Methylomagnum ishizawai: one gene and its partner. The protein of the gene in region 1 interacts with the protein of each later gene in a pairwise test. Links are inferred from orthologs where the notes say so. Each region holds a gene or a part of one and is shown in the gene's direction. Other genes may lie near its edges.

The links.
Region 2: the proteins of gyrB (region 1) and gyrA interact in binary tests that used the Escherichia coli proteins (3 or more experiments, as listed by UniProt). The link is inferred for Methylomagnum ishizawai from one-to-one orthologs.

What each region holds. Positions count from the first base shown.
Region 1 is NZ_FXAM01000001.1:511,615-524,522, reverse strand. Bases 1,601-4,700 are described here. They hold gyrB (DNA topoisomerase (ATP-hydrolyzing) subunit B), read left to right. Parts: upstream 1,601-1,990; coding sequence 1,991-4,411; downstream 4,412-4,700. Other genes in these bases: B9N93_RS02205 (protoglobin domain-containing protein), read left to right, coding at 4,656-4,700; B9N93_RS02215 (KilA-N domain-containing protein), read left to right, coding at 1,601-1,971. Outside these bases: DNA replication/repair protein RecF, read left to right, coding at 29-1,123; more of B9N93_RS02215, read left to right, coding at 1,129-1,600; more of B9N93_RS02205, read left to right, coding at 4,701-5,216; B9N93_RS02200 (alkaline phosphatase family protein), read left to right, coding at 5,219-6,583; B9N93_RS02195 (hypothetical protein), read left to right, coding at 6,693-6,941; B9N93_RS02190 (FAD-binding protein), read right to left, coding at 7,006-8,580; B9N93_RS02185 (Rieske 2Fe-2S domain-containing protein), read right to left, coding at 8,690-9,823; B9N93_RS02180 (NAD-dependent epimerase/dehydratase family protein), read right to left, coding at 9,855-10,871; B9N93_RS02175 (ABC-F family ATPase), read right to left, coding at 11,038-12,630. UniProt on the Escherichia coli protein: DNA gyrase negatively supercoils closed circular double-stranded DNA in an ATP-dependent manner to maintain chromosomes in an underwound state.
Region 2 is NZ_FXAM01000001.1:1,742,880-1,759,135, forward strand. The notes cover bases 10,069-13,207. They hold gyrA (DNA gyrase subunit A), read left to right. Parts: upstream 10,069-10,376; coding sequence 10,377-13,007; downstream 13,008-13,207. Other genes in these bases: serC (3-phosphoserine/phosphohydroxythreonine transaminase), read left to right, coding at 12,991-13,207. Outside these bases: gltX (glutamate--tRNA ligase), read left to right, coding at 1-93; B9N93_RS07905 (VanZ family protein), read left to right, coding at 374-811; B9N93_RS07910 (PEP-CTERM sorting domain-containing protein), read left to right, coding at 1,410-2,033; B9N93_RS07915 (SpoIIE family protein phosphatase), read left to right, coding at 2,350-4,161; biofilm regulation protein kinase SiaB, read left to right, coding at 4,184-4,723; biofilm regulation phosphoprotein SiaC, read left to right, coding at 4,738-5,130; biofilm regulation diguanylate cyclase SiaD, read left to right, coding at 5,132-5,923; B9N93_RS24555 (hypothetical protein), read right to left, coding at 5,953-10,011; more of serC, read left to right, coding at 13,208-14,073; B9N93_RS07950 (phosphoglycerate dehydrogenase), read left to right, coding at 14,079-15,242; pheA (prephenate dehydratase), read left to right, coding at 15,254-16,256. UniProt on the Escherichia coli protein: A type II topoisomerase that negatively supercoils closed circular double-stranded (ds) DNA in an ATP-dependent manner to maintain chromosomes in an underwound state.

The sequences.
Region 1 (12,908 bases):
GGCGCGGGAACGATCACGCTAACGCCGCATGAGCCTCCTCAAACTCGAAGCCCAGGATGTCCGCAATATCGCAGCGGCCACGCTGTTGCCTTCTCCCCGCCTCAATTTCCTGGTCGGCCCCAACGCCAGCGGCAAGACCTCGCTGCTGGAAGCCATCTACCTGCTGGGCCGGGCGCGATCCTTCCGTACTTCGCAACCCCACCAGATCATCCGCTTCGACCAACCCGCCCTGACCGTGGTGGGCCGGGTCGCGGCGGACTCATCCCCGCCCCTGCCCGTCGGCCTCCGCATCGCCCGCAACGGTCGGCGCGAAATCCACTTGGACGGGCGCGGCCTACACTCCAGCGCCGAGTTGCTCCGCGCCTTCCCGGTACTGGCGATCCAGCCCGGCAGCGTGGCGCTGCTGGAAGGCCCGCCCAAAACCCGCCGCCAATTCCTGGATTTCGGCGCGTTCCATGAAAACCCGGCCTATCTCGACCACTGGCGGCGCTATACCCAGGCTTTGGGCCAGCGCAACGCGCTTTTGCGGGAAAAACGGCCCAGGGAACTGGCCCCATGGACCCATGAAGCGGCGCGGTACGGTACAATAGTGGGCGAAACGCGCCGCCTTTACGCCGAACGGCTCGAACCCTTCTTCCAAGACACGGCACAACGCTTTTTCAAGGGGCTGGTTTTCCAATTGCACACTCAAGCGGGTTGGGACACCGCAAATCCCCTGGAAAAACTACTGGAACAGGATATCCCCCACGACCTCCGCCATGGGCATACCCAGTCCGGCCCCCACAAGGGGGATTTTTCCATCGCGCTCCAGGGCCGCCCGGTCAAGGCCTACCTCTCCCGTGGCCAGATGAAGCTATTGGTCTACGCCCTGCTGCTGGCCCAAGCCCGGCTGCTGGAAGCGCGGGCGGGTGCCGCGGGCTGCGTCCTGATCGACGACGTGGCCTCCGAACTGGACGAGGACAACAAAAAAAACCTGCTCGGCTTCCTGCGCGAGGGACGGACCCAGTACTTCATCTCCGCCACCGATAGCAAGATGATCCAAAACGGTTTGGGCGAAGAAGCGGCTCTATTCGAGATTGCCCACGGGCAGGCGTCCCCTCCCACCCACTTTCCGGTCCCGTAAACACCATGGCCAGCAACAAAAGTATTGTCGTTCAAGGGATTGAAATCCATGTATTCAACAAGGATGAAGAGGACTACATCAGCTTGACCGACATGGTCGGCGGCTTCGAGGGTGGTTCGGCGCTGATTGAGGCGTGGCTACGCAACAAAGACACGATTGAGTTCTTGGGCGTATGGGAGCGCTTGAACAATCCGAATTTTAATTCCCTCGAATTCGAGGGAATTAAATCGATGGCAGGCTTAAACCGCTTCACAATGTCCGCCAAGCGCTGGACCGAAAAAACCAACGGCATCGGCGTTGTCGCTAAGGCCGGACGTTACGGCGGCACCTTCGCCCACAAAGACATCGCCTTCGAGTTCGGCACCTGGCTCAGCCCCGAATTCAAGCTCTACCTCATCAAGGAGTTTCAAAGACTTAAAGAGCAAGAAGCACAGTCGGGCCAACTCGAATGGAACATCCGGCGCTCCCTGACCAAAACCAACTACCGTATCCACACCGACGCCATCAAAACCCATCTGATCCCGCCCGAAATCAGCAAACGGGAAGAAGGCTTCATCTACGCTTCCGAAGCGGATGTACTCAACAAGGCGCTCTTCGGCCTGACCGCCAAGGAATGGCGCACGCAAAACCCCGACAAAGACGGCAACCTCCGCGACCACGCCTCCGTGACCCAGCTTGTGGTCTTGGCGAGCCTGGAAAGCCAGAACGCCTTACTCATCCAACAAGGCCATAGCCAAGCGGCCCGCTTGGTGATACTCAACCAACTGGCGCGGATTCAAATGCAATCCTTGCTCAACAGCCCGGCCATCCAAGCCCTGGAAACCCCGCCCTTGTTCGACACCAAGTGACCACAGCGACCTCTAACGCATGAACACAGCCACCCAACCCGCCCACGATTACGACAGTACCTCCATCCAGGTCTTGAAAGGACTGGACGCCGTCCGCAAGCGTCCCGGCATGTACATCGGCGACACCGACGACGGCACCGGACTCCACCACATGGTGTTCGAGGTGGTCGATAACGCCATCGACGAAGCCCTGGCGGGCTATTGCAAGAACATCCGCGTCATTATCCACGCCGACGAGTCCGTCACCGTGACCGACGATGGCCGCGGCATCCCGGTGGATATCCACGAGGAGGAAGGCCGTTCGGCGGCGGAAGTCATCATGACCGTGCTGCACGCGGGCGGGAAGTTCAACCAAAATTCCTACAAGGTCTCGGGCGGCCTGCATGGCGTGGGCGTGTCGGTGGTGAACGCGCTATCGGAACTCCTGACCTTGGAAATCCACCGTGGCGGCAAGAAATACCGCCAGGAATACCGCCACGGCGAACCGCAAGCGCCCCTGGCCGAATTCGGCGAGGCCGGCGACACCGGCACGATGCTGCGCTTCAAGCCCAGCGACCAAACCTTCACCCATATCGAGTTCCATTACGACATCCTGGCTAAGCGCCTCAGGGAACTGTCGTTCCTGAATTCCGGGGTGCGCATCAGCCTGGAGGACGAGCGCAGCGGCAAGAGCGATGTTTTCGAGTTCGAGGGCGGCATCCGCGCCTTCGTCGAGCATCTCAACAAGAACAAAACCCCGCTGTTCGAGAAGGTGTTCCATTTCCTGGCCGAGAAGGACGGCATCACCGTGGAAGCCGCCCTGCAATGGAACGATTCCTACCAGGAAAACATCTTCTGCTTCACCAACAACATCCCCCAGCGCGACGGCGGCACCCATCTGGCCGGTTTCCGCGGCGCCCTGACCCGTACCCTGAACCAGTACATCGAAGACCAAGGGTTCTTGAAAAAGCAGAAGGTGGACACCACCGGCGACGACGCCCGCGAAGGCTTGACCGCCGTGCTGTCGGTGAAGGTGCCCGACCCCAAGTTCTCCTCGCAGACCAAGGACAAGCTGGTGTCGTCCGAGGTGAAGCCGGTGGTGGAAGCCGCCATGGGCGAGAAATTCCAGGAATTCCTGCTGGAACAGCCCGCCACCGGCAAGCTCATCGCCCATAAGATGATCGAGGCCGCCCGCGCCCGCGAAGCCGCCCGCAAAGCCCGCGAAATGACCCGGCGCAAGACCGCCCTCGATATCGCGGGCCTCCCTGGCAAGCTGGCCGATTGCCAGGAAAAAGACCCGGCACTGTCGGAACTGTTCCTAGTCGAGGGCGATTCGGCCGGCGGTAGCGCCAAACAAGGCCGCGACCGCCGCACCCAGGCCATCCTGCCGCTCAAGGGCAAAATCCTCAACGTGGAGCGGGCACGCTTCGACCGGATGATTTCCTCGGAAGAGGTCGGGACGCTCATCACCGCCCTGGGCTGCGGCATCGGACGCGAGGAATACGATCCCAACAAGCTGCGCTACCACCGCATCATCATCATGACCGACGCCGACGTGGACGGCTCGCATATCCGCACCTTGCTCTTGACCTTCTTCTACCGGCAGATGCCCGAATTGATCGAGCGCGGCCATATCTACATCGCCCAGCCGCCGCTGTACAAGGTCAAGAAGGGCAAGCAGGAGCAATACGTCAAGGACGACACCGAGTTGAACAACTACCTGCTGCAACTCGCGCTGGAAAAAACCCGCCTCCACCCCAACCCCCAGACCCCGCCGATCCAGGGCCACGGCCTGGAACAACTGGCCCGCGACTATCTGGCGGTGCGTGGCGTGGTGCAACGGCTGGCCCACCGCTACGACGCCACCCTGCTCGACCTGCTGGCCGAACTGCCCGCCCTGGACGCCGCCACGATGGCCGACGAGGCCCGCCGCGCGGCGTGGTTCGATCGCTTGAACACCCGGCTCAACCGGGCCGAACCGGGGGCCAGCTTCGAGATCGACCTACAATCCAGCGGCGGCGAATTCCACGCCCTGATCAAAAAGCGCCTGCACGGCGTCTACAAGGCCATCGAACTCGGCGCGGGCTTTTTCAATTCCGCCGATTACAAGCGGCTCGCCGCCTTCGGCCAGGCCACGGCGGACCTGTTCGGCCCGGACAGCTTGGTGGCGGCGGACGAGAAGAAAGCCCATGTCGCCAATTTCAAAGCCGTTTTCGACTGGATGATGGCCGAGGCCAAGCGCGGCCAGCATATCCAGCGCTACAAAGGTTTGGGCGAGATGAACCCCGAGCAATTGTTCGAGACCACCCTCGACGCCAACAGCCGCCGCTTGTTGCAGGTCAAGATCGAGGACGGCATCGCCGCCGACCAAATCTTCACCACCCTGATGGGCGACCAAGTCGAACCCCGGCGCGATTTCATCGAGAAGAACGCCCTGGAAGTGGCGAACCTGGATATCTAAGCGGCGGAATCCGCTTGGACCGGGCCGCGGCGCGACATCATCGGCATATCGCCCGCTTTTACCGTTTTGTTACAGGCATCGATTTGGTATTTTCTCTCCCCGGCCTGGACAACCCGGCCATCCTCGGCAAGACCACCCTAAAAAGCCCTGCGCGGCGCGGCATCCATACCGGGATATTCCAAGCCCGGATGGAACGCCCCACCCCAAACCCCGCACGGCCCCGACAACCCCAGAGAAAATCCCGATGTCGAAACGCGATCTAACGGCGCTCACCGAATACGCCAAAGCCTTCTCGGCCCTCACCCCGGACAAGGAAGCCGTCCTCCGGGAGCTGGGCTTGGCGGTGGCGCCCCGCCTGGGCGAAGTGACGGACCACTTCTACACCAAGTTGCAAACAATCCCGCAAGCCCGCCCCGTGCTGGAAGGCCGCATCGACGACCTCAAGCGCACCCACGTCCGTTGGTTGCGGAGCCTGTTCGACGGCCCTTACGACGACAGTTTCACCGCGGCCATGTACCGGGTGGGCGATGTCCATGTGCGGGTGAAGCTGCCGGTGGAATTCATGGCCGGGGGCATCGTGCTGATCACCGAGCAATTGATCGAACTGGTCGGGGAAATCTACCGCGACAACATCGACCGCTATAAGCAAGCCATGAGCGCCTTGAACTCGATCCTGGGCTTCTGCCTGTTCATCATGCAGGAGTCCTATCAATCTTCCTCGCTGGCGGAAGAATTGGAGAAGTTCCTGAAAATCACCGGGATGAGCCGCAAGCTGTTCGACAACCTCGCCAACGCCTATCGCTGACCATGCCCAAGCCGCCCCGCCCCGCTTGCGCCCTCCTGGCCGCGCTCCTGTCGCTCCCATCCTGGACGGCGGCGGGCCAACCCGGCCCGGCCCGAGGCCTGGCCCGGATCGACCATATCGTGGTGATCTACCTGGAAAACCACAGCTTCGACAACCTCTACGGCCTGTTCCCCGGCGCGGCGGGCATCGCGCAAGCCCCACCCCAGGCCACCCGGCAAACCGATCTCCAGGGCCGCATTTACGACACCCTGCCGCCGGTCGTCAACACCGAACACAAGCCGCCCGTCCACGACGGACGCTTTCCCGCCGATTTGCCCAACCAGCCCTTCGATATCGGGCGCTATGTGCCACCGGACCAGAAGACCGGCGATCTGACCCACCGCTTCTACCAGCACCAGCAACAAATCGACGGCGGACGCATGGACCGCTTCGCCGCCGTCTCCGACGCGGGCGGGCTGGCCATGGGCTATTACGACGGCACCAAGCTTCCGCTCTGGCAATACGCCCGGCGCTATACCCTGGCGGATCATTTCTTCCAGGCCGCGTTCGGGGGTTCGTTCCTCAACCACATGTGGCTGGCCTGCGCCTGCACCCCGCGCCACCCCGACCCGCCGCCCGACATGCTGGCCCGCCTGGACGATCAAGGCGGTTTGGTCAAAGACGGGACGTTCAGCCCCGATGGCTACGCGGTCAACACGGTATTCCCGGCGCAAGGCCCGCATCCCGCCGCCATCGACCCGCGCAAGCTGCTACCGCCCCTGGTCCAGCCCACCCTGGGCGACCGCCTGTCCGACAAGCGGATTTCCTGGGCCTGGTACGCGGGCGGTTGGAACGATGCCGTGGCGGGCCGGGCCGATCCCGGCTTCCAGTTCCACCACCAGCCCTACGCCTATTTCCAGCGCTATGCCGGGGGCACGCGGGACCGGGCCGAACACCTCAAGGACGGGGCCGATTTCCTCGCCGCCCTCGAACACGACCGACTCCCCGCCGTGGCATTCTACAAACCCATCGGCAGCCTGAACGAACATCCGGGTTACGCCGACCTCCTGTCCGGCGAGCGGCATATCGCCGATATCCTGGGCAAGATCGAACGCGGCAAGTTCTGGCCCCGGACCCTGGTCATCGTCACCTACGACGAATACGGCGGCTTCTGGGACCATGTGCCGCCGCCCATGCTCGACCGCTGGGGACCGGGCAGCCGCATCCCGGCCCTGATCGTGTCGCCCTTCGCCAAGCGCGGCCATGTGGACTCCACGGTCTACAACACCACTTCCATCCTCAAGCTGATCGAAACCCGCTTCGGGCTGGCCCCGCTCGGGGAACGCGACGCGAAGGCCCAGAGCTTGTCCAAGGCTTTAGGCTGGTAGCCCGGATGCCCGGTTAAGCCCGTATTCATCCTATCCGGCCTATGCTCAGCTAAACGCCGCGGCGGTTCGCGGCACACCGGCTCCCCGACGGGGGCCAGCGAGGTCCGGCATGAAACGTCTATTACTCGCACTCCTGCTAGGGATGGCCTTGGCGATGCAGGGATGCGCCTACTCCTCTCCCGGCTATTACCGCACCTATCCGGTCTACCCGCGCTATGGCTACGGCCTTTCCTATGGCTATGCGGCACCTTATTACGGCTACCGGGGCTATTACCGGCCTTATTACGGCCCGCGTTATGGTTGGCGTGGCGGCTACGGCTGGCACGGCGGCGGCTGGCGGGGTGGGCATTGGCATTGAACCCGGATAGCCCCGCGCCTCAGAGCGGCGCGGGGTTTTGCTGCGGGATACCCGGAACGGGCCGCTACGCCTGCCTTTCCAACTCGCGCATCTCGACCGGCGACACCCGGCCTTTGGCCGACACCTTGTCATAGACCTCGTCGAACGCCTCCCGGCAGTGCGGCAGGCGATCCCGCAGGGCATCGTAGCCGGTGTGGTCAAACATGGCGCGGAAATCCTCCCGGCTCATGCAAGTGCGTGCATACAAGGCTTGATACCCTTGATGCGCGATGACGAATTGCTCCAACGCGGGCAAGGCCACGGCATTATCGAATGCCTTGCCAATCCCCGGCGTGCCATAAGCGCCGATATCCACATACATTTCGTCCACTGTGCCATCCGCCATTTTCAACGGCTGGATAAACCCAGGCTTCCCACCATTATCCTTGATCGCCATCGGCGACAGCCATAAGGGATAAACCTGGAAATGTTCATCGAAATAGCGGATGGATTCCTTGAGATAGCGGATCGGCACCAACATATCCTGGATCACATGATAGCGCTCACGCAAACGCTGGGTAGTGCGGGTTTCGGTATATTTCAGCAATTCGATCCGGGGCGGCAAGGCCCAGCCCAGGAGATACCGGAACACCGGATGATGGGCGAATGGGATGATGTCCTCCATGGCCCAGAAATAACTGCGGGTATGGCGGTGGAAATAATCACGCAGTGGTAAATATTCGACGCCAGATTTACGGGCTTCGAGATAGGTTTGGACATGTTTATAAAACCAGGGCCGCATATAACAGCCCATGGAATTGAAAGCCCCGTCGGAGCCCAGTTCGTCGGCGAATTGCCCGCGCATAATCACCGCCGTCCCGCCGCTATAAACCAACCCTTCGACGAAATCGTTATTCGCGGTATCGCGGGAGGCTTGCTCGAACACCTCGACCATTTCGTCCAAACTATAGACCGGCTGATAATGCAAGCGGATATAGGGCTTGGCCCGGACAATCTTGAGTTCGACAGCAACCAGGAATCCCAGAGTGCCATGGCTCCACGGGATTTGATAATACAGTTCGCTATTTTCGACCGGGCTGCATTTCAATAGCTTGCCTTCCGCCGTGACGATCTCGAAGGATTCGCAAATATGCTGGAATAAGCCATATTTATGGCTGCTGGTTTCCACCCCGAAACCCATAATCAAGCCGCCCACCGTCAAATCGTCCAATTCCGGCACCACGGCCAAGGTCCAACCCTTGGCGATGAGACTGCGGGAAATCTGGCCCATACTCGCCAAAGGCTCGACCCGGACCACGGCTCGCGCCTCGTCTATGCCTAAAATATCGTACAGTCCGACATCGATCTTGCGATGGGTCAGCTTATATTTCGGCACCAATTCGCTCATGGTTTTCCAGCCGGAACGCCCGGTGGTGAGTTTTTCCTTGCAGCCGTCTTGTTTCCAAGCTTCGACTTGGGCGATGACGGCCTGGACACGGGCATCGTGCCGGGCCGGGGCGCTGTTGCGGCGGAAGGCGATTTGGGCGCGGAGGGTAGAATAAGCCCCGTAAACCACCGAAATCGGCAAGAGGAATAGCGTGGCGAACAGACCACGATAACGGGTCAGGATATGCTCGAACAAATCGCCGGGTTTTATCATTGTTATTTGACTCGCATAAAAAGATACCGCCGACCCCAGAAACCTGGGAATCAGCGGTATGGTTTTAGAAATCGATTTACGGCAAGCGGCGCTTAGGAAGCCACGGGTTTTAGGCGGCGGCTTGCGCTCCGTCTTCGGTCGGTTGGGCCGGGTTTTGACCATCGGTTTTGCGGGCCAGATATTCCTCCCACTTGCGGGCGGTCAGTTTCTGGAACAGCGGCACCACCGGATTCAACTCGATGGGCGGGGCATCCCAATGTTCCTCATAACCCAGTTGCTCGGCTTCCAGAGCCACGCCGTCTTCCAGCAGGATGGGTTTGAATACCAGGGGCTTGGCGATATTCAACACCGTCTGGGTCAACCATTTCGGGGTTTTCACCGAGAGGAATGGAATCGTCACCGCGTCGAAATAGAACAGGAAAAACGCCCGCGTGGTGCGGTCGTTGATCGGTAGCATGAACGACCAGTTCTTGATGCTATCGCCGGTATTGGTCCATTGATAGGGATATTGATAACACAACTCGATGGACTGGGTATTAACCCGGTTGCGGTCCACGAAGATACCGGAAACCCTGCCGCCCGCCATATAGGCATCGTAGGTCAAATAGACCCGGTCATCGTCGGCCTCGTGATGGGTCAGTTTGGCATCGATGAACGGACGGTATTTGCGGTGCAAGAAGGCATGGGCGAAATCGCAGATATTATCGATCACCATGGAATGATGGGTTTTCCAGGTGAAATCCGCCGCGAACGACGCCCAAGGATTATCGCCGCTCAATTCGGGAATCTCGGGAATTTTATGCACCTCGGCCAAGGCCGGATCGCCGGGGAATAGCCAAATCAGGCCATAGCGCACCCGCACCGGATAGGTCCGCAATTGGGTTTTGATTAAGGGCTTGCCGAAACTATCGTGGGAATAATCCACCAGCTTGCCCTCGCGGTCGAAGGCCCAGCCATGATAGACGCAGCGCAGATGGCATTTGTCCACCACGCCATGGGTGAGCTTGAGATGGCGGTGCGGGCAGCGGTTCTGCACGGCGTTGAGTTGGCCTTCCTCGTCGCGGTAGAGGGCGATGGAATTGTTCCAGAACACCACTTCCTTGACTTGGCCCTTCTTGACCGCCTTGTCGTATTCCACCACGTACCAGCGGTCGGGGTCCAAACCGGCGGAGCGGGCTTTTTGGCGGGTGGTTTTGGCGTCGGTGAAAATGGGCGGTGGGCTTTGGGTCTGGGCAGAACTCATGTCAGGCTCCGGGGCTTGGGGGTTTTCGGGGTTACTGGGCCGGGACAATCACGCCGCGGCGCACGAAATCTTGATAGGCGGACTCGACCGCCGGGCGTAATCCGGTGGGCTGGTAGCCCAGTTCGCGCCGGGCCTTGTCGTGGCCGGCCTGGCGGCGCAGGGTCAGGAGACGCACCGCCGCCGGGGTGAAGCGGCGGGGCTGGTTGGGAAAGAGGCGGAACCAGGTTTTATCCGCCACCTCGGCCACAGCGGCCATCACCTGTGGCGGCAGCTTTAACCTGGGCAGGGGACGGCCCGTGACCTCGCGGAACAGGCCGAGCAAATCATCCACCGAGGCATAGGCGGTGCTGAAGATGTATTTCTGCCCGGAACGGCCCTGGCGCATGGCGAGGAGATGGCCTTCGGCGACATCCCAGGCCGAGACGAACTCGAACCCACCGGGGATATACGCCCTGAGCTTGCCATGGGCGAAATCGACCAACACCCGGCCCATGCGCGAGGGCACATAATCGTGCGGGCCGATGATGGCGCAGGAAGTGGCGACCACCACGTTCAGCCCATCGGCATGGGCCTTGAGGCATTCGTGTTCGGTCAGATGCTTGGTGAAACCGTAGGGCAGATGGCGCTCGAACGGATAGAACGGCATGTCCTCGTGGCTGGCGCGGTCGGGTTCGTAGCCGGTGGCGCTTAAAGAACCCGACACCACCACTTTTTCGACGCCATGCTCCCGCGCCGCCGCCAGGATATGGCGGGTGCCGCCGACATTGGTGTCGTAAATCTCGCGCTTATGGGCGGCGTCGCCCTCGATGGTCGAGACCAGGGCGGCGCAATGGTAGACGCGGGTACAGCCCCGCACGGCCTGCGAGACGGCGGAAGCATCGCGCAAATCGGCTTGGACGCGCTCCACATCCAGCCCATCCAGGGCGCCGTTGTCGCGCCCGGCCCGCAGCATCACCCGGACGCTTTCGCCCTCTTCGAGCAGGCGGCGGACCAGATTGGCCCCGAGATGGCCGGTGGCTCCGGTGACGAGATTGATACCGGCGCTCATGGGTTCACTCCGGGATTCAGGAGGAAACAGGCAGGTTTGGCTTGCATAGTGGGTCTAAAACAGGCGGATGAGGGTCTACATGGTATCGCAACGGCTTCAAGCCGCTATTTCCGCGCAACCCCGGATGGAATCCGGGCTAAGTCCGGGCCATTCTAGCCCTTCCCGGCTATTGCACACCCTGGCTGGTCAAATAATCCTCATAATTCCCGCTGTAGTTGACGACGCCTTGCGGGGTCAATTCGATGATGCGGGTCGCCAGCGAGGACACGAATTCGCGGTCGTGGCTGACGAAGATCAAAGTGCCGGGATATTGTTCCAAGGCGGTGTTCAGCGATTCGATGGATTCCATGTCGAGATGGTTGGTGGGTTCGTCCATCACCATGACATTGGCCTGTTGCAGCATCAGTTTGCCGAACAGCATCCGGCCTTGCTCGCCGCCCGATAGCACCCGCACCGGCTTCTTGATTTCATCCTGCGAGAACAGCAAGCGGCCCAAGGTCGCCCGCACCGATTGTTCGTCGTCGCCTTCCTGTTTCCATTGGTCCATCCAGTCGAACAGGCTCATGTCGGTGGAAAAATCCGCCGCGTGGTCCTGGGCGAAATAGGCCAGGTTCACATTTTCCGACCATTTCACCGTACCCCGGTCCGGCGGCAGTTCGCCGACCAGGCTCCGCAGCAAGGTGGTTTTGCCGATGCCGTTGGGACCGATCACCGCCACCCGCTCGCCCACTTCCACCATCAAATCCAAGCCCTGGAACAAAGGTTCCGCGCCATAGCCCTGGGCCAAATCCTTCACTTCCAGCGCCAAGCGATACAGCTTCTTCTTCTGGTTGAAGCGGATGAAGGGATTGACCCGGCTGGACGGTTTCACTTCGTCCAGCTTGATCTTGTCGATCTGGCGGGCGCGGGAAGTGGCTTGCTTGGCTTTGGAGGCATTGGCCGAAAACCGGCTGACGAAGGTCTGCAATTCGGCGATCTGGGCCTTCTTCTTGGCGTTGTCGGCCAGGAGCCGTTCCCGCGCCTGGGTCGAGGCGATCATGTAATCGTCGTAGTTGCCGGGATAGACCCGCAGTTCGCCGTAATCCAGGTCGGCGATATGGGTGCAGACGCTGTTGAGGAAATGGCGGTCGTGGGAAATGATGACCATGGTGCTATTGCGGTCGTTCAGCACGTTTTCCAGCCAGCGGATGGTGTTGATGTCGAGGTTGTTGGTAGGTTCGTCCAGCAACAGGATATCGGGATCGGAAAACAAGGCTTGGGCCAGCAACACCCGCAATTTCCAGCCGGGAGCGACCGCGCCCATCAAGCCGTAGTGCTGTTCCAGCGGGATGCCGACGCCCAGGAGCAATTCCCCGGCGCGGGATTCGGCGGTGTAGCCGTCGAGTTCGGCGAACAGGATTTCCAGGTCGGCGACCCGCATGCCCTCGTCTTCGCTCATCTCGGGCAGCGAGTACAGCCGTTCGCGCTCGGCCTTGACCCGCCAGAGTTCGGCATGGCCCATCAGTACGGTATCGATGACGGTGTATTCCTCGAAACCGAATTGATCCTGGCGCAGTTTGCCCAGGCGCTCGTGCGCATCGAGCGAGACATTGCCGGCGGTGGGTTCCAAATCGCCGCCCAGGATTTTCATCAGGGTCGATTTACCGCAGCCGTTGGCCCCGATCAGGCCGTAGCGGTTGCCGTCGCCGAATTTGACGGAGACGTTCTCGAACAGGGGCTTGGCCCCGAATTGGATGGTGAGGTTCGCTGTGGTTAACAAGGGAGTTCCGGGATTGGGGAGGGTGAAAGGGAAACCGCGAAAAGCGCCTATCTTAACCTGGGTCGCCCGCTAAACCAGCCTGGACCATGCGCCCGGCGTCCCGGCGCTGCCAAGGGAGGCTAGGGAACACCCGCCGCGCCACGGCAGCGGCCGGGTTAAAATCGCGAAGCCGGGTCTTTCCCGCCCCGCAAGATTTATACATTCCCCAGTCCGGCCCCGACACAAGGATTTCGAGCTGCCTCCGAATCTGCCTGTAACGGTCGGCTTTTTTCGGAGCC
Region 2 (16,256 bases), 1.2 Mb from region 1 along the record:
CCGCCTATCGACACCACCTTGGAATTGCTGGGTCAAAACCAGACCTTGGCGCGGATCGACCGCGCCTTGGAATTTATCGCGAAAAAAAGCTAGACAAGCAGTCCGGGTTACTATATTATTCTCGGACTCACAGCGCAGTGGGGCCATAGCTCAGCTGGGAGAGCGCTACAATGGCATTGTAGAGGTCGGGAGTTCGATCCTCCCTGGCTCCACCAAATGTGACCCGAGTCCAAGTCCCCATCGTCTAGAGGCCTAGGACACCGCCCTTTCACGGCGGCGACGGGGGTTCGAATCCCCCTGGGGACGCCATATAAAAAAACCCGGTTTGACCGGGTTTTTTTATGCCTGTTGTTCGATGGAATGAACGAACCCGATGCAAACCGACCCGCCCCCGTCCCAGTCGAGCGGCCATGGCGCTGGCTTGAATTATACCCGCCTATGGCAAGCGATGGCCTGGGGCATGGTCCTCGCCGTTGCCTGGCTCAGCTTGATACCCCATCCGCCCCAGCCTCCCGCCCTCCTGGGCTGGGACAAAGCCCAGCATCTGCTCGCCTATGCCAGCCTCATGTTTTGGTTCCGGCAGGTGTTCGCGGGGCGTGGGCGCTGGCCGGTGTTCCTGCTGGTCCTCGGAATCACGCTCGAATGTCTCCAAGGTTTGGGCGGGTTCCGAACCTTCGATCCAGCCGATATGGTGGCCAATACGGCGGGGGTCGGTGCGGGTCTGTGGCTCGCGGGCACCCCCTTGGGCAAGAGCTTACGCGGCCTCGACCACATTCTTAGCAAAATACTACCACCCCGGTTCCGGCGATAAGGAGGATGGCGCTTCTTAGGGATGCTAAGACACGGGGTGTTACGAAAAAGGTACGGTCATCAGTGGCGAAGGTGATATGGCGGGTTGGTAATAAGGTCCGCAGGCGCGGTATCAGCGAATTGCTAATCACTATGTTCAATATTTATGTCACAAGTCAAATGTCTTTCGTAGCGCGGCTTGCGCCTCATGGCCGGATTTGGCCCAAGCGCTCGATGGTTTCTGGCGCGGTTGGCCTGCTTTAATGACCATAAGTGATCTTGGTTTCTGTCTACGTTTCTCTGGCGACGCTTTATCTTATGCTGGTACCATATTTCTGTGCCGTATCTCCCAAATCTCAAATTATGCGAAATTTTACAATACAGGTAGGGCACGATGCCAAACGTATAAGCGGAACGGGGCGAACGGCAAGTTTATCGGTGATTTGACCCTTATATATCCTGGAAACTTCGGGTTGGAGCAAACGTTGCATGTGGTCTTGGTGGCCGTTGCGCCTACTCACCAGCCCGTTCTTTTACAGCCGGAAGTTGATGCTTAAAGCTCTCCGCACCTTAGTGTGCTAGGAGACCAAATCTCAGTAAAATTTTTAGGAAAAGCAGCTATGAAAAAAATCTTTGCTGGCTCATTGATGGCAATAAGCGCCCTCGCTTTTGCCGATGCCTCTCATGCGGGGCTCGCTTTCATCAATGGGAGCGCATCTTTGGGCGGGACAGCGTTCACCATTTCAGGAACTGATTTATCCAATCCTGGAAATGTGACTTTCTCCCCCCTGGTGGTTAATAGTCTTATTCCTCCTACAGGAGACCTTGCCCCTATCAGCCCCACCGTTACTTCCCTAACCCCTAATCCATATATCCTCCAAGTTAACGCCGGAACCGCAACCTTGGGTAGTTTCGCCATATCCGGACCCAGCGGATTTGGTACGTTCACGCCCTCCGCTTATCAGATAGTGACGCAGACTGCTACATTTTTAAATGTAATTGTTTCTGGTATTTATCATGCCGGTACGCTGACGGGCACCCAGGCGGGCGGTTGCAACACCGGGGGTAATACCTGTGAAGATACCAGTGCCAGCATAAACTGGGCTTTAATCAAAGTGGGGTCTGCCACTTCGGGTAATGCGGTTTTGAGCGTCGTGCCCGAACCCGCCACCTTGCTTTTATTGGGCGCGGGTCTCGCTGGTATGGCCACCCGCGTTCGCCGCTCTACACCCGTAAGTGCCTAACTCGATGGTGCCGGATAGAGCCGCTCATGTTGCTTTATCCGGCCATCGCGATGGCCCAGATAAGCCCGGCTTGTCTGGGTTTTTTTACGGCTGAAAACCGGCGTTTTTGCCGGCATCGAGACGGTCGTGCCCAGCCACGGACCGGGGCGTGGCCTGCGGGGCGGTCTTCTCCAGTCTATCCTCGCCTACGGGGCTGGGTGGGGCCATGGCGGTTGCGCCGCGATCCCCAGACCGGATTGCAACGGGTTGCCGCGGCGCGGTTCCTCGATTTACCTTTGGAACATGGATCGTTCCCGGACCGGAGGGCTTATACGGGGTGGGTGGATTCTGTAATATCTTCGCCAAGCCCTGGCAGTACCATCCCCGCAGCGTGAATATTTCCCCCGGTAAATTCAGGACGCTCAGCCTCTCGGAGCAGCAGGCGGGGCGGACCTTGTCGATACAGCGCAGTTTCGCGCTGCTCGCCTTCTTCAACGGCATGGTCCTGGTGGCCCTGGTCGCCAGCTCGATGCTGTTGCTGAACGCCGCCCAGAAGCTGAACCAGACCCATCTATTGCGTTACCAGTCCTATCTCCTGGCCGACGAGCTCCGGCAAAACTCGGACACTTTGAGCCGCCTCGCCCGGACCTACGCGGTGACCGGCGATCCGGTATGGGAGCGGCGCTATTGGGAGACCCTGGCCATCCGCGATGGCGGACAGCCCCGTCCCCAAGGTTATGCGGTCCTGGATTGGGATAGCACGGTGGCGGACCCCGGTTTCCGGGTCGATACCCCGGCGACCCAGGTACCCTGGACCCGGCGCATGGAGCGGCTTGGGTTTTCCCCCCAGGAAATCGCCCAATTCACCCAAGCCGAGGCCGATATGGGCGAATTGCTCAAGGTCGAGGCCACCGCCCTCAACGCTGTCAAGGGCGTGTTCGCGGACGCGCGAGGCGGATTGGTGCGGGGCAAGCCCGACCCGGCCCTGGCCCAGCGCTTGCTGTACGATACGGCCTACCACGCGGCCAAGGCCGGGATCATGCGCTCCATCGGCGCGGCCTACGACCTGTTGGACGCCCGCACCCGGCGCCAGGTCCGGCTGGACACCCAACTCCAGGAGCAATGGCTGGACCTCACCCTCTTGTTGGTCATCCTGATGGGGATGTCCGCCATCGCCTCCTACCAGATCATCCGCCGCTATATTGTCAACCCCCTGACCTCGCTGGCGGAGGAGGCCCACCGCATCGCCGACGGCCATTGGGACGGGCGCTTGACCGTCTATTCGGGCGACGAGGTCGGGCGCTTGACGGCGGCGTTCAACGCGGCGCTGGATAGGATGTCCGAGGCGCTCAAGGCCGCCGACGCCGCCAACCGGGGTATGGCCGCCGCCCATAAGCAGATCGACGACTCCATCGACTACGCCCGCTTGTTGCAGCGCACCATCCTGCCCGAGCGCCAATTGCTGCGGGTTTTCGCCGAGGACCATTGCGTGTTGTGGCAGCCCAGGGACCGGGTGGGTGGTGACTTCTATGTATTCCACGGCGACGATGGCCGCTGTTTGATCGGCATCGGCGATTGCGCCGGGCATGGTGTGCCGGGGGCGATGATGACCATGCTGGCCCGCGCCGGCATCGACCGCGCCATCTATCAGACCGGTATCGCATCGCCCGCCGCCGTCCTCGCCAAGACCGACGAGGTGATGCGGGCCATGTTGGCCGACGCCCATCTCACGCGGACGGTGGCGACCAGCATGGATGTCGGGTTGGTCCACCTGGACCGGACGGCGCGGACCCTGCGCTTCGCCGGGGCCAAGATCGGCCTGTATTGGAGCGATGGCGCGGCGGTGGGCGAGGTCGCGGGCGAACGGCGGGCCCTGGCCGACCGCCGCCCCGGCACCTACCGCGACCACGACCTGGATTGGCGGGAAGACCGCACCTATTACCTGACCACGGACGGTTTCCTCGACCAGGCCGGCGGGGAGCATGGCTTCGGCTTCGGCGGTGGCCGCTTCGCCGCGATGCTGCGCGAACATGCCCGCCTGCCTTTGGCCGAGCAAGGGGCCGCGTTCAATGAAGTACTCTCGCGTTACCGCGGGGAACTGGCCCAGCGCGACGATATCACCTTGTTATCCTTCCGGCTCACCGTATGAGCCACCCACCCCGGTGCGAACCATGAAAACCCCCAGCCTATATTCCTTGCGGGAACGCTTCAACGGCGAGAATATCCTGATCTGCTTCAACGGCCCGATTTCCCGGAGCTTGATCGAGGAAATCGGCAACGCCCTGCGCAATTATCTCCAATCCGCCGAGGTCCGGGCCGCGGCGGTGATGGATGTGTTCAGCGTCTATATCGAGATGAGCCAGAATATCCGCCATTACGCCATCAGCCATGGCTATGGCGAAGCCGAGGCCACGGCCACGGTGGTGATCGCCAACGACGAGCGGGGGCATTACACGGTGTCGGCGGGTAACCTGGTGGAAGTGGCCGACGGCGCGGCCTTGAAGGCCCGGGTCGAAACCCTCGCCACCCTCGATAAGGTCCAGCTCAAGGCCGCCTACAAAGAGCGGCTCCGCAAGCCCCGCGAACCGGGCGCCACCGGGGCCGGGCTCGGCCTGATCGAAATCGCCCGCAAAGCCAGCGAACCCCTGGAGGCCAGCCTCGACGAGCTGGGTTCGGGCCGGGCCTTTTTCAGCCTCCGCGCAACTATTTAAACCGGCACACGGCCATGAACGACCAATCCAGAGACTTATCCATCGACGGTACCCAGTCCACACCCGAAATCCGGGGCGATTGGGAGGCCGGGGTTTTGATCCTGCGCGGGGATTCTTATCCCGAAAATACCTTCGAGATTTTCGACCGGGTGATCGGTTGGGTGGAAAACTTCCTATCCGACGGGAGCCGCGCTTTGCGGGTGGAGTTATCCCTGGTCTATCTCAATACCAGCAGCATCCGCGCCATGATCGATATTCTCGATGTTTTGGAGGCGGCCCACGGGCGGGGCCAAACGGTGGATTTGCGCTGGTTTTACGACCGCCGCAACGAAAGGGTGGCGGAATTGGCGGGGGATTTTAAGGAGGATTATACCTTCCCGTTCCAAATCCTCCCCTTGGGTGAGTGAGATGTCCCCGCGCCGCCAGGATGATTCCTTCGAGCAACTGGTCGAAGCCTTGTTGGCGGACGAGCAATACCAGGGGCATCCTTTGCGGGAGGCCTTGGCTTTGCTCTGGCAGCACACCCGCGAGCAACTCGTCCGGCTGGAGCGCGTTACCCATATCTCCGACCGCTACCAGAACGTCGCCCAGGAACAGGCCCGTTCGATGGCGGAACGCTACCACCGGCAGTTGCGCCAAATCGAGAAGATCACCCGCATTTCCGACCGCTACCAGGGCATGCTGCAAGACCTCAACAACGCGCTGAAGGAGGCGTCCACCCACGACGCCCTGACCGGCTTGCCCAACCGGCGGCTATTGACCGAGTGCATGAAGCAGGAGGATGGGCGGGGCGGGGATTATGCCTTGGCGGTGATCGACGCCGACCGCTTCAAGCGCGTCAACGACGATCACGGCCATGAAACCGGTGACCGGGTGTTGGTGGCGCTGGCGCGGACCTTGAAAGAGGGGTTGCGGGAAGGGGATATGTGCGGGCGCTGGGGCGGCGAGGAATTCCTGGCCTTGCTGCCGGGAATCGACGCCGCGGTGGCCGCGGGCGTGGCGGAGCGCTTGTTGGCAGGGGTACGCCGCTTGCGGGTGGCGGTGGACGGGGTCGAATTGCCGATCACGGTCAGCATCGGCCTGGCCCGGCGGCGCGATGGCGAGGGCTATCACGAGACCTTGCTGCGGGCCGACGCGGCCTTGCTGGAAGCCAAACGCGCCGGGCGGGACCGCTGTTACGTCGCCGGGGACGGCGCGTAGCCCGGTTTTATGCTGCCGCTCCCGGATTGCTACGGCTCCGGTGGATCGGCCTTGGGCCGGGTCCGCCACCATCCATCCGCCGCGTAGGCTTTCCAGCCCCAACGCAGCCAATCCAACAGCGCATACGCCAACCACAGCGCCCAGGCCAGCATCAGCCCCCGGTACAGCCACAAGGGTGCGGACACCACCCAGGGCCGGGGCGGTCGGGATTCCGCCCGGTCCTGATACCAATGCAGATGGTAGGCGTCGGAGCCATTGCCCGCGACCTGCATCTCGGGCAATCCCAGCAAGCCTTGTTGCACGGCGTCCAGCAGGCTCGCCAAAGCCGCCAGGGTCAATAGGGCCAACCCGGTTTGCAGCGCGTTGAACCCCCGGTCCCCCAGCGTCCGCCCGACCCGTTCCCGCCAAGCCAGCCCCAACAGCCAAGCCACCACCAGTATCCCGCCGAACGCGGGAATCTGGCTCAGGCCCACCAGCAGCAGCGCCCATTGCCAAGGCCGCAGCGGCGACAGCGGCACCCGCCCCAGCCCGTAGGCCAGCAGCAGGATCAACAGCAACACGCCCCAGAACAACACCGCCGGTCCCAGCGCCGGTCCGCCCAGCAGCAAGACCCAGCGGTCCGGTCCCAGGTCGATCTGGGTACTGGCGTTGACGCTGGGCGCGCCCAAATCCAGTGCCGGGGCGCTCAGGCGGGTATCGATCCCGTGGTCGTCGCGCCAAACCAGGGTGGCCGTCTGGGTGCCGGGATGCAGGGGCAGGGAAACCGTCCGGCCTTGCGGGCGGATGGGTTGCGGGGTGCCGTCGATGCTGACCGATTGCAGGACGGCGGCTTCCGGCAATTCCAGATCGTGGCGTCCGCCCTGGGAACTGCGCAGGCGCAGGCTCAGCGTGGCTTCGGTGGCGCGTTGGCCCGGAGCCAGCCGCAACTCGCTGGCGTCCAGCGTCAGCGTCCGGCCCGGAATCCCCACGGGGCGCGAGAGCCGCAAAGTCACGGATTCGCCCGGCCAGGGCCGCCACTCGGGTAGCCAAGCGCCCGCCGGATTTTGGTGATGGACCACGGCCAGCCCTTCACTGCCCATATGCCAAATCGGGCTGACATCGGCCTGCCAGAATTCGGTCCAGGCCGTGGTATTGGGCGCGGTCAGGGTCAAGCTTGGTTGGGGTTCCAGCACCGACTCCCAGGACAGCTGGGTTTGTCCGGGCAACAGGTTCGCCAGCAGCTTGCCATCCTTCACCCGCACACCGCCCGTGACCACCGATTCGCCGGGAATCAAGGGAATCTCCACCGCCACCGGGCTATCCGCCGGGAATTGCCGTTGGACCCAGGTTTCCACCCGCCACGTCAAGCCCAGCCGTAGCACGCGGCGCACTTCCAGGAAAGGCGGCAAGGGCCGGGCTTCCAGGGTCGGCGTGGCTTCCGCGCCCTGGCGCTCCGCGGTGCGGATCAATTGCAGTTGTGGTTCGGGGACGCCGTTATCGCCGATGCCCGCCACCGTCCAGCCGGTGCCGGTGGCCTCGGCCCGGCGCGGCTTAAGCGGCAAGGGCAGGGCGATTTGTTCGCGGGGCGGCAAGGGACCGGCCAGGACCACGCTATGCCGACCCGGCTCCAGGACCAGCCATAGCAAACCTCCGCTATCGCGGAACAGGCTTTGCGCCGGTTTGCCATCGACCTCGGCCCGCGACGGCGACCATTGCCCCGGCTGGGCGGGTAGGGGCACAGCGGTTTGGGCGGCGCTGGTGATGTCGAGGGTTTGCCGGAGTTCGCCGGGCGCGGTTTCCAGCCGCAGCAGTGGGATTTCCGCGCACCGGGGTTGGCAATCGGGCGGGGCCAACAGGCGGTCGCGGAGGGTGTCCAATAGCTCCGGGCTGGGAATCTCGGCCTTGGCTTCGGGCAGGAACAGCAACAGCGGAATCAGCAGGAACGGAAGCGACCCGCGCCGCGGCGCCGCGCCGCCCGGCCCGGATGGGCGCGGACCCGGCTTGCCCCAGACCAGCAATCCGGCCAAGCCCAGCACTAGCAATACTTCCAGCAGGTTCAACACTAGGTTGGCGGCGGGTGGCAGCAGGAATAGGCGCATCTCCTGGGCGCGGGTGACGGGTCCGTTCCAGCTCAGGGGAATCGTGGTCCAGCGCCATTCCGGCAGGCCCGGGCCGGTTTGGGTGATGGCGTTGGGATCGATGGCGCGGGGTGGTTGGGCCGGGGGCGCGGCGGCTGGGGTAGCGGGGGCGGAAAGCTGTGCCGCTTTGCTCATGGCCCGGAATGTCCGGTCCAGCGTGGCCCCGGCTGTGGGAGCCGCCTCTTCGACAGGCTGCCGGGCGGGTACCGCCAATTCGGCTTGCGCGGCGGGGGCCGCTTGCGCCACCCAGGGATATTCCAACTGCGGATAAAGCCCCACCCGGATGCGCTCCGCCATGAACGGCAGGGCGATCAAGGCCAGGGCCAACGCGGCCAGATTCCGGTACCCGCCCGCCACTTGCCGCGCCCGTCCCTCCGGCAGGTTCCGCGCCAAAGCCACCGCCGCCAGCACATGCAGCCAGATATAGCGCGGCGCGTCCGGTTCGTGCCAGGACAGGGCCAGTCCCGCCACGGCCAGCCCGGTCCAGGGCCAGCCCCACAAGCGCCCCACCGCCAGGGCGGCGATCAAGACGATGAACAAATCCAGCAGGCTCCACCGGGCGATCCAGGTGCCGGGCGCTTGATCCACCCCGGTCGCGGCCAGCAAGCGCCAGCCGGGCGGTAGGTTCAATTCGGCGTCCACCTGCCGGAAATCCCGGTCCCAGCCCGCCACCGACAGCGTGGCGGAACCCGGCAAGCGGCCATCGGCGGACAGGGCGAGTTCGCCCCGCCGCACTTCCACGCCGATGCCGCCGCCGGTGGTGTCGTGGGTGATGGATTGCGGCTCGCCGTCCAGGGACACGCGGCCCAGGTCCAAACCCTGGCCCGCGTTCAAGCGCCAACCCTGGGTCATGCGCCCGCCGATCTGGTCGTTGACGGTGTAGCCCTGGCCGTCGAAATCCAGCCACAGGCGGCGGTGCAGGTCGAGACTGTCGGGTTCGGGGTCCGGGTCGCCGCGGCGGAGGGTTTTGAAGACCATGGCCGCGCCCGGTTCCAGGTGGTAGGCGGGCAGTTGTTTCCAAACTTCGGGTAATTCGGTCTGGCGCGGATCGAGGGCCGGGACGCCTTCGATCTCGGCCAGCCGGATGCCGGGGTTGGCGGCATAGGCCCAGATTTCCTCGGCGGGCCAGGGTTCGGCCGGCGTGCCCGGTTTCAATTCGCCGACTTCGCCGGGCTGGCGGGTGATGATGTCCAGGCTCCAATGGCCGGGCCGGGCTTGGACCCGCAAGCGGCCATCCGCTTCCAAGCGGGCGGGCAGGGGGCTATCCACCCGCAGCGGGATGGCGTGGTCCAGCACCGCGCCTTGCAGCAGCAATTCGCGGGGACGGCCCGCGATATCCAGGTCGAGATGGGTGGTGATTCTGACCGGGACGCTGTCGTCGATACGGCGATAGACCTTGAGCGCCAGGGTGTCGGCGATTTCGGCGGGCTTGGCCGCGCCTTCGTTGTGTATCCACAATGCGCCGTCGTCGTTGAAGGCCGGGATCGAGACCGGCTTGCCCTTGAGTTTGAGTTCGATCAGGCCGATGTGGGCGGGCAGGGGCAGGCTTTCCGGCAGGGCGTCCCAGGTGTAGTGCCCGGTCACGGTGTGGGAGCCGGGCGCGAGACGCAGGCCGGGGCGGTCGTCTTGCGCTTCCAGTGCCGTCGGTTGGCCGTCGGCTTCGACCGCGCCCGGCCAGTGTTCCGCCGCGCCCGGCAGCGCCACCCAACTCGGGGTGTAGACCTGGACCCGCAGTTCGAACCGCCCGCCGTGTTCGTCCAGGTCCAGGGCCAACCGGGCCGGCCAGACGCAGGGGCGTTCTCCGTCCGCGCCGGGCATCGGTGGGCAATTGCGGTCTGGGTGGTCCCATAGTGCCCAATCGACCCAGGGCTTGAGGGCGTCGGGCACTTGGCTTGGGGGCAATGGCCCGGCTTGGGCGATGGCGGCGAGGCAGAGGCACAACAGGACGGGCAGGGTGTACCGGCTGGGCATGGGCAGTCTCCTTCCGGGGGCATGGCGTGGTGGTTGCCATCATAGGGCAGGGCTTCCACGGCCCACAACCGCCAGGATGCGGGCGAAAAAAAGGCCGGTTCGCGGGGAACCGGCCAAGTGCTTCCTTCAGGTAGTGCCATTCACGGGGGGGGATATTAGGGCGGCTGGCTTAAAACAAGCTTAAACGTCCGGCGGAACCGGTTTCGGTAACGGGCGGGCGGGTCGATGCCGGGTCGGCCCGCCCTCGCGCGGTGGAGCCAGACCGCCCCACCCGCTATAATGCCGTTCTTTTTCAACACGCTTCCGTGCCGCCTCGCGGGCCAGTCCGCCGGGGTGTCGCCGCCACCAGAGCCGCCCAGCCCTCCATGACTTCCTTCGCCAAAGAAATCATCCCGGTCAACCTCGAAGACGAAATGAAGCAGTCCTATCTCGATTACGCCATGAGCGTGATCGTGGGCCGGGCGCTTCCCGACGTGCGGGACGGGCTGAAACCCGTGCATCGCCGCGTCCTCTATGCCATGCACGAGTTGGGCAACGATTGGAACAAGCCTTATAAGAAATCGGCCCGCGTGGTGGGCGACGTGATCGGTAAATACCATCCGCATGGCGATGTGGCTGTTTACGATACGATTGTTCGCATGGCGCAGCCCTTTTCCCTGCGCTATATGCTGATCGACGGACAAGGCAACTTCGGCAGCGTCGATGGCGATCCACCTGCCGCCATGCGTTACACCGAAGTCCGCATGGCCCGTATCGCCCATGAGCTACTCGCCGACCTCGACAAGGAAACCGTCGATTTCATCCCCAACTACGACGAATCCGAGCGGGAACCCACGGTCCTCCCCACTCGGATTCCCAACCTGCTGGTCAATGGCTCGGCCGGGATCGCGGTCGGCATGGCGACCAATATCCCGCCGCACAACCTGGGCGAAGTCATCGACGCCTGCCTCCACCTCATCGAACAGCCGGAAGCCAGTATCCAGGATTTGATGGGCCATATCCCCGGCCCGGATTTCCCCACCTTCGGGCTTATCAACGGGGCTGGCGGCATCCGTGAGGCGTACCTGACCGGGCGGGGCCGCATCTACCTCCGCGCCCGTTGCGAATTCGAGGAAGACGGCCACCGCACCAGCATCGTGGTTCACGAGCTGCCGTATCAGGTCAACAAAGCCCGGCTCCAGGAAAAAATCGCCGAACTCGCCAAGGAAGGGCGTTTGGGCGGGATTTCCGGCCTGCGCGACGAATCCGACAAGGACGGGATGCGCTTGGTGATCGAACTCAAGCGCGGCGAAGCAGCGGAAGTGGTGCTGAACAACCTGTACCAATTGACCGCGATGCAGACCGTGTTCGGTATCAACATGGTGGCTTTGATCGATGGCCGTCCGCGCTGCCTGAACCTCAAGGAGTTCCTGGCCGCTTTCATCGACCACCGCCGTGAGGTCGTGACCCGGCGCACCTTGTTCGATCTCCGCAAGGCCCGCGAACGCGCCCATATCCTGGAAGGTTTGGCTGTGGCCCTCGCTAATATCGACGCGGTCATCGAGCTCATCAAGACTTCGCCCAACCCCGCCGTGGCGAAAGAGCGTTTGTTGGAGCCGGTATGGCGTCCGGGCGTGGTGATGGACCTTTTGGCGCGGGCCGAGGATGCCATCCGTTCGCGTCCCGAAACCCTGCACGCCTGGTTCGGTCTGGGCGATCAAGGCTACCGCCTGTCGCCGGAACAGGCCCAGGCCATTTTGGAACTGCGCCTGCACCGGCTGACCGGCCTGGAACAAGACAAAATCATCGCCGAATATCGCGAAATCCTCGCCAAGATCGATGAATTCCTGGCGATCCTGGGCAGCGATGTCCGGCTGATGGAAGTCATCCGCGACGAACTCGCCGCCATCCGCGAGCAATTCGCCGACAAGCGCCGCACCCGGATCATCGCGGACCATCTCGACCTCAGCCGCGCCGACCTCATCACCGAGGAAGACATGGTTGTCACCGTGTCGCACGAAGGCTATGTGAAATCCCAGCCGCTCACGGCCTACCGCGCCCAGCGCCGTGGCGGTCGCGGCAAGGCGGCGGCGACCACCAAGGAAGAGGATTTCATCGAGAAGCTGATCGTGGCCAACACCCACGACACCATCCTGTGTTTCTCCAGCGTCGGCAAGGTGTATTGGCTCAAGGTCTACGAATTGCCTGTGGCGAGCCGGACTTCCCGCGGCAAGCCCTTCGTCAACCTGTTGCCTTTGGAGGACGGTGAGCGCATCAATGCCATCCTGCCGATCCGCGAGTTCGACGAAGGCCATTTCATCTTCATGGCGACTGCGTCCGGCATCGTCAAGAAGGTGGCGCTGAAGGAGTTCGAGCGGCCCCGCAGCCTGGGCAAGATCGCCATCGACCTGCGCCAGGACGACCGTTTGGTCGATGTCGCCATCACCGACGGCCAGCAGCATGTCATGCTGTTCAGCGACGCGGGCAAGGCGGTGTGCTTCGACGAGGACGATGTGCGGGTCATGGGGCGCGGCGCGGCGGGCGTCCGCGGCATGGCCTTGGGCGACGATCAGAAGATCATCGCCCTCATCATCGGCACCGAAGGCTCGGTGCTGAACATCACCGAAAAGGGCTACGGCAAGCGCACCGATATCGCCGATTTCCCCAGGCATCGCCGGGGCGGGCAGGGCGTCATCGCCATCCAGACCAACGAGCGCAACGGCGCGGTGGTGGGCGCGGTGCTGGTGAACGAAAGCGACGAACTCATGCTGATTACCGATGGCGGCACCCTGGTCCGCACCCGGGTCGAGGAAATCCGCGAACTGGGCCGCAACACCCAGGGCGTGATGGTGATCCGCCTCAATCCGGGCGAGAAAGTGGTGGGCGTGGACCGTATTCCGATGTTGGAAGGCGAGTCCGACGATATCGCCGAGACCGGCGAAGAATCCGCCGGGACCGATCCGACCGAAATCAATCCGATTAACCAAGAAGGAGAGAGCGATGGCGAGGGTGTATAACTTCAGCGCGGGACCGTCCACGCTGCCGACGGCGGTACTCGAAAAGGCCCGCGACGAATTGCTCGATTGGGGCGGCACCGGCATGTCGGTGATGGAGATGAGCCATCGCAGCAAGGCCTATGTCGGTATCGCCGAGCAGGCCGAGGCCGATTTCCGCGCCTTGCTGGCGGTGCCCGCCGATTACAAGGTGCTGTTCCTGCCGGGCGGGGCCACCGGCCAGTTCGCCGCCATCCCCATGAACCTGCTGCGCGGCAAGACCAAGACCTGCTATGTCAACACCGGCATCTGGTCCGAAAAAGCCATCGCGGAAGCCAAGCTCTATTCCGAAGTGCTGATCGCCGCAAGTTCCAAGGACAACCAGCACACCGCGATTCCGGCCCGCGCCGATTGGAAGCTCGACGCCGAAGCGGCCTATTTGCACTACACCTCTAATGAAACCATCGGCGGCGTGGAATTCCATAGCGTGCCGGACAGCGAAGGTCTCCCGCTGGTTTGCGATATGTCTTCCGATATCTTGTCCCGCCCGGTGGATGTAGCCCAATACGCGCTCATCTACGCCGGGGCGCAGAAGAACATGGGACCGGCCGGCATCGCCATCGTGGTGGTGCGCGAGGATGTGCTGGGCCAAACCCTGCCGTTCACGCCTTCGATCTTCGATTACAAGAAGCAGGCCGAGAACGGCTCCATGCTCAACACCCCGCCCACCTATAACTGGTATTTGTTGGGGCTGGTGCTGGAATGGTTGAAGGAACAGGGCGGACTCGCCGCCATCGAGGCGCTCAATACCCGCAAAGCCGACAAGCTCTACGCCGCCATCGACAATTCGCCGTTCTATTCCAACCCGGTCGATCCGGCCTGCCGTTCGCGCATGAACGTGCCGTTCCGCATCGCCAACACCGATTTGGAAAAAACCTTCCTGGCCGAAGCCAAGGCGGCGGGTTTGGTGAATCTGGAAGGCCATCGTTCGGTGGGCGGTTTCCGCGCCAGTATCTATAACGCCATGCCGGAAGCGGGCGTCGATGCCTTGGTGGACTTCATGGCTGGCTTCGAAAAGCAACACGGGTGAAATCCATGCTCAAAATCCGCACCTACAACAACATCTCGCCCCTGGGGCTGGAAAAATTCCCCCGCGACCGCTACGAGGTCGCTTCCGAAATCCAACATCCCGACGCCATCCTGCTGCGTTCCTTCGACCTGCACGGGGTCGAAATCCCCGCGACGGTCAAGGCCGTGGGCCGGGCCGGGGCCGGTGTCAACAACATCCCGGTGTCCGAATATACCCAGCGCGGCGTGCCAGTGTTCAACGCGCCGGGAGCCAATGCCAACGCCGTGAAGGAACTGGTGCTGGCCGGGATGCTGCTGGCCGCCCGCAAAATCTGCGATGCCTGGAATTACGCCAAGCACCTGGAAGGCGACGACGACTCGATCCATCATCAAGTGGAAAAGGGCAAGAAAGCCTTCGTCGGTTTCGAGTTGACCGGCAAGACCCTGGGGGTGTTGGGGCTCGGGGCCATCGGTGTGAAGGTCGCCAATGCCGCCATCGATCTCGGCATGAATGTCATCGGCTACGACCCGCTGTTGACGGTCGAAAGCGCTTGGATGCTGTCCTCGAAAGTGGCGCGGGCCAGCAGCGTGGACGATCTGATTTCCCGTTCCGACCTTGTCACCCTGCACGTCCCCCTGGGCGAGCAAACCCGCCATCTCATCAACGGCCCGCGCCTCGGTTTCATGAAGAAGGGCGCGGTCTTGTTGAATTTCTCGCGTTCGCCGGTGGTGGACGAGGACGCCGTCCGCGCCGCCTTGGATTCCGGCCAGTTGCAAACCTATGTCTGCGACTTCCCCGGCCAAGCCCTCCTCAGCCATGCCAAGGCCATCGTGCTGCCGCACTTGGGCGCATCCACCCACGAGGCCGAGGAGAACTGCGCCATCATGGTGGCCGAGCGGGTGCGCGATTTCTTGGAGAACGGCAATATCCGCCATTCGGTGAACTTCCCCGAAGTCGTCATGCCGCGCAGCCAAGGTCATCGTCTCGCCATCGCCAACGAGAACGTGCCGAACATGGTCGGGCAGATTTCCTCCGCCCTGGCCGAAGCCAACCTCAACATCATCGATTTGTTGAACAAGTCGCGGGGTGATTACGCTTACACCTTGATCGACCTGAACGCTGCGGTGCCCGCCGAAACCCTGGAGCGCATCGGGTCCATCAAGGGCGTGTTGTCGGTACGGACCCTCTGAAGCTCCAGCCCATGCGGAATCCAGAAATCACCCCCGTCGAACATCCCCTGGCCGGGATACGCCGCGAAATCGACGCCATCGACGACCAGCTTTTGGCGTTGCTGAACCGCCGCGCCGCTTGTGCCCAGCAGGTGGCGGAGATCAAGACCGCCGCTGGCGAGGTCGAGTGTTTCCACCGGCCCGAGCGCGAGGCCGAAGTGTTGCGGCGGATGGCGGAGCGGAATCCTGGACCGTTGGGGCGGGACGTGGTGGTGCGGTTTTTCCGGGAACTGATGTCGGAATGCCTCGCCCTGGAAAAACCACTGGCCGTGGCTTTCCTAGGGCCGGAAGGCACCTTCACCCAGCAGGCGGCGTTCAAGCATTTCGGCCACGCCATCGCGGCCAGTCCGTTGCCGTCCATCGACGAGATTTTCCGCAGCGTCGAGGGCGGCGCTTGCCAATATGGCGTGGTGCCGGTCGAAAATTCCACCGAAGGCGTCATCACCCATACCCTGGACAGTTTCATGCGTTCGGGGTTGTTGATTACCGGCGAGGTGAGCCTGCGTATCCATCACAACCTGATGGGGCAGTGTGAGGATTTGGCCGGAATCCGCGAGGTGTTTTCGCATCAGCAATCCTTGGCCCAGTGCCGGGGTTGGCTGGACCGCCAGTTGCCGGGCGTTCGGCGCACGGCGGTTAGCAGCAATGCCGAGGCGGCGCGGTTGGCGGCTGAAACGCCCGGTTGCGCGGCCATCGCGGGCGAGGTGGCGGCGGAATTGTATGGCCTGGGGATTTTGGCGCGGAATATCGAGGACGAACCGGACAACACCACCCGGTTCCTGGTGATTGGCCGCAATCCGGTGAACCGCACCGGCCAGGACAAGACTTCCCTGCTGCTGACCACGCGCAACGATCCGGGCGCGTTATATGGCGTGTTGGAGCCTTTCGCCCGCCATGGCATCAGCATGAGCAAGATCGAATCGCGGCCTTCCCGGCGCGGGGCTTGGGATTATGTGTTCTTCGTCGATGTCGAGG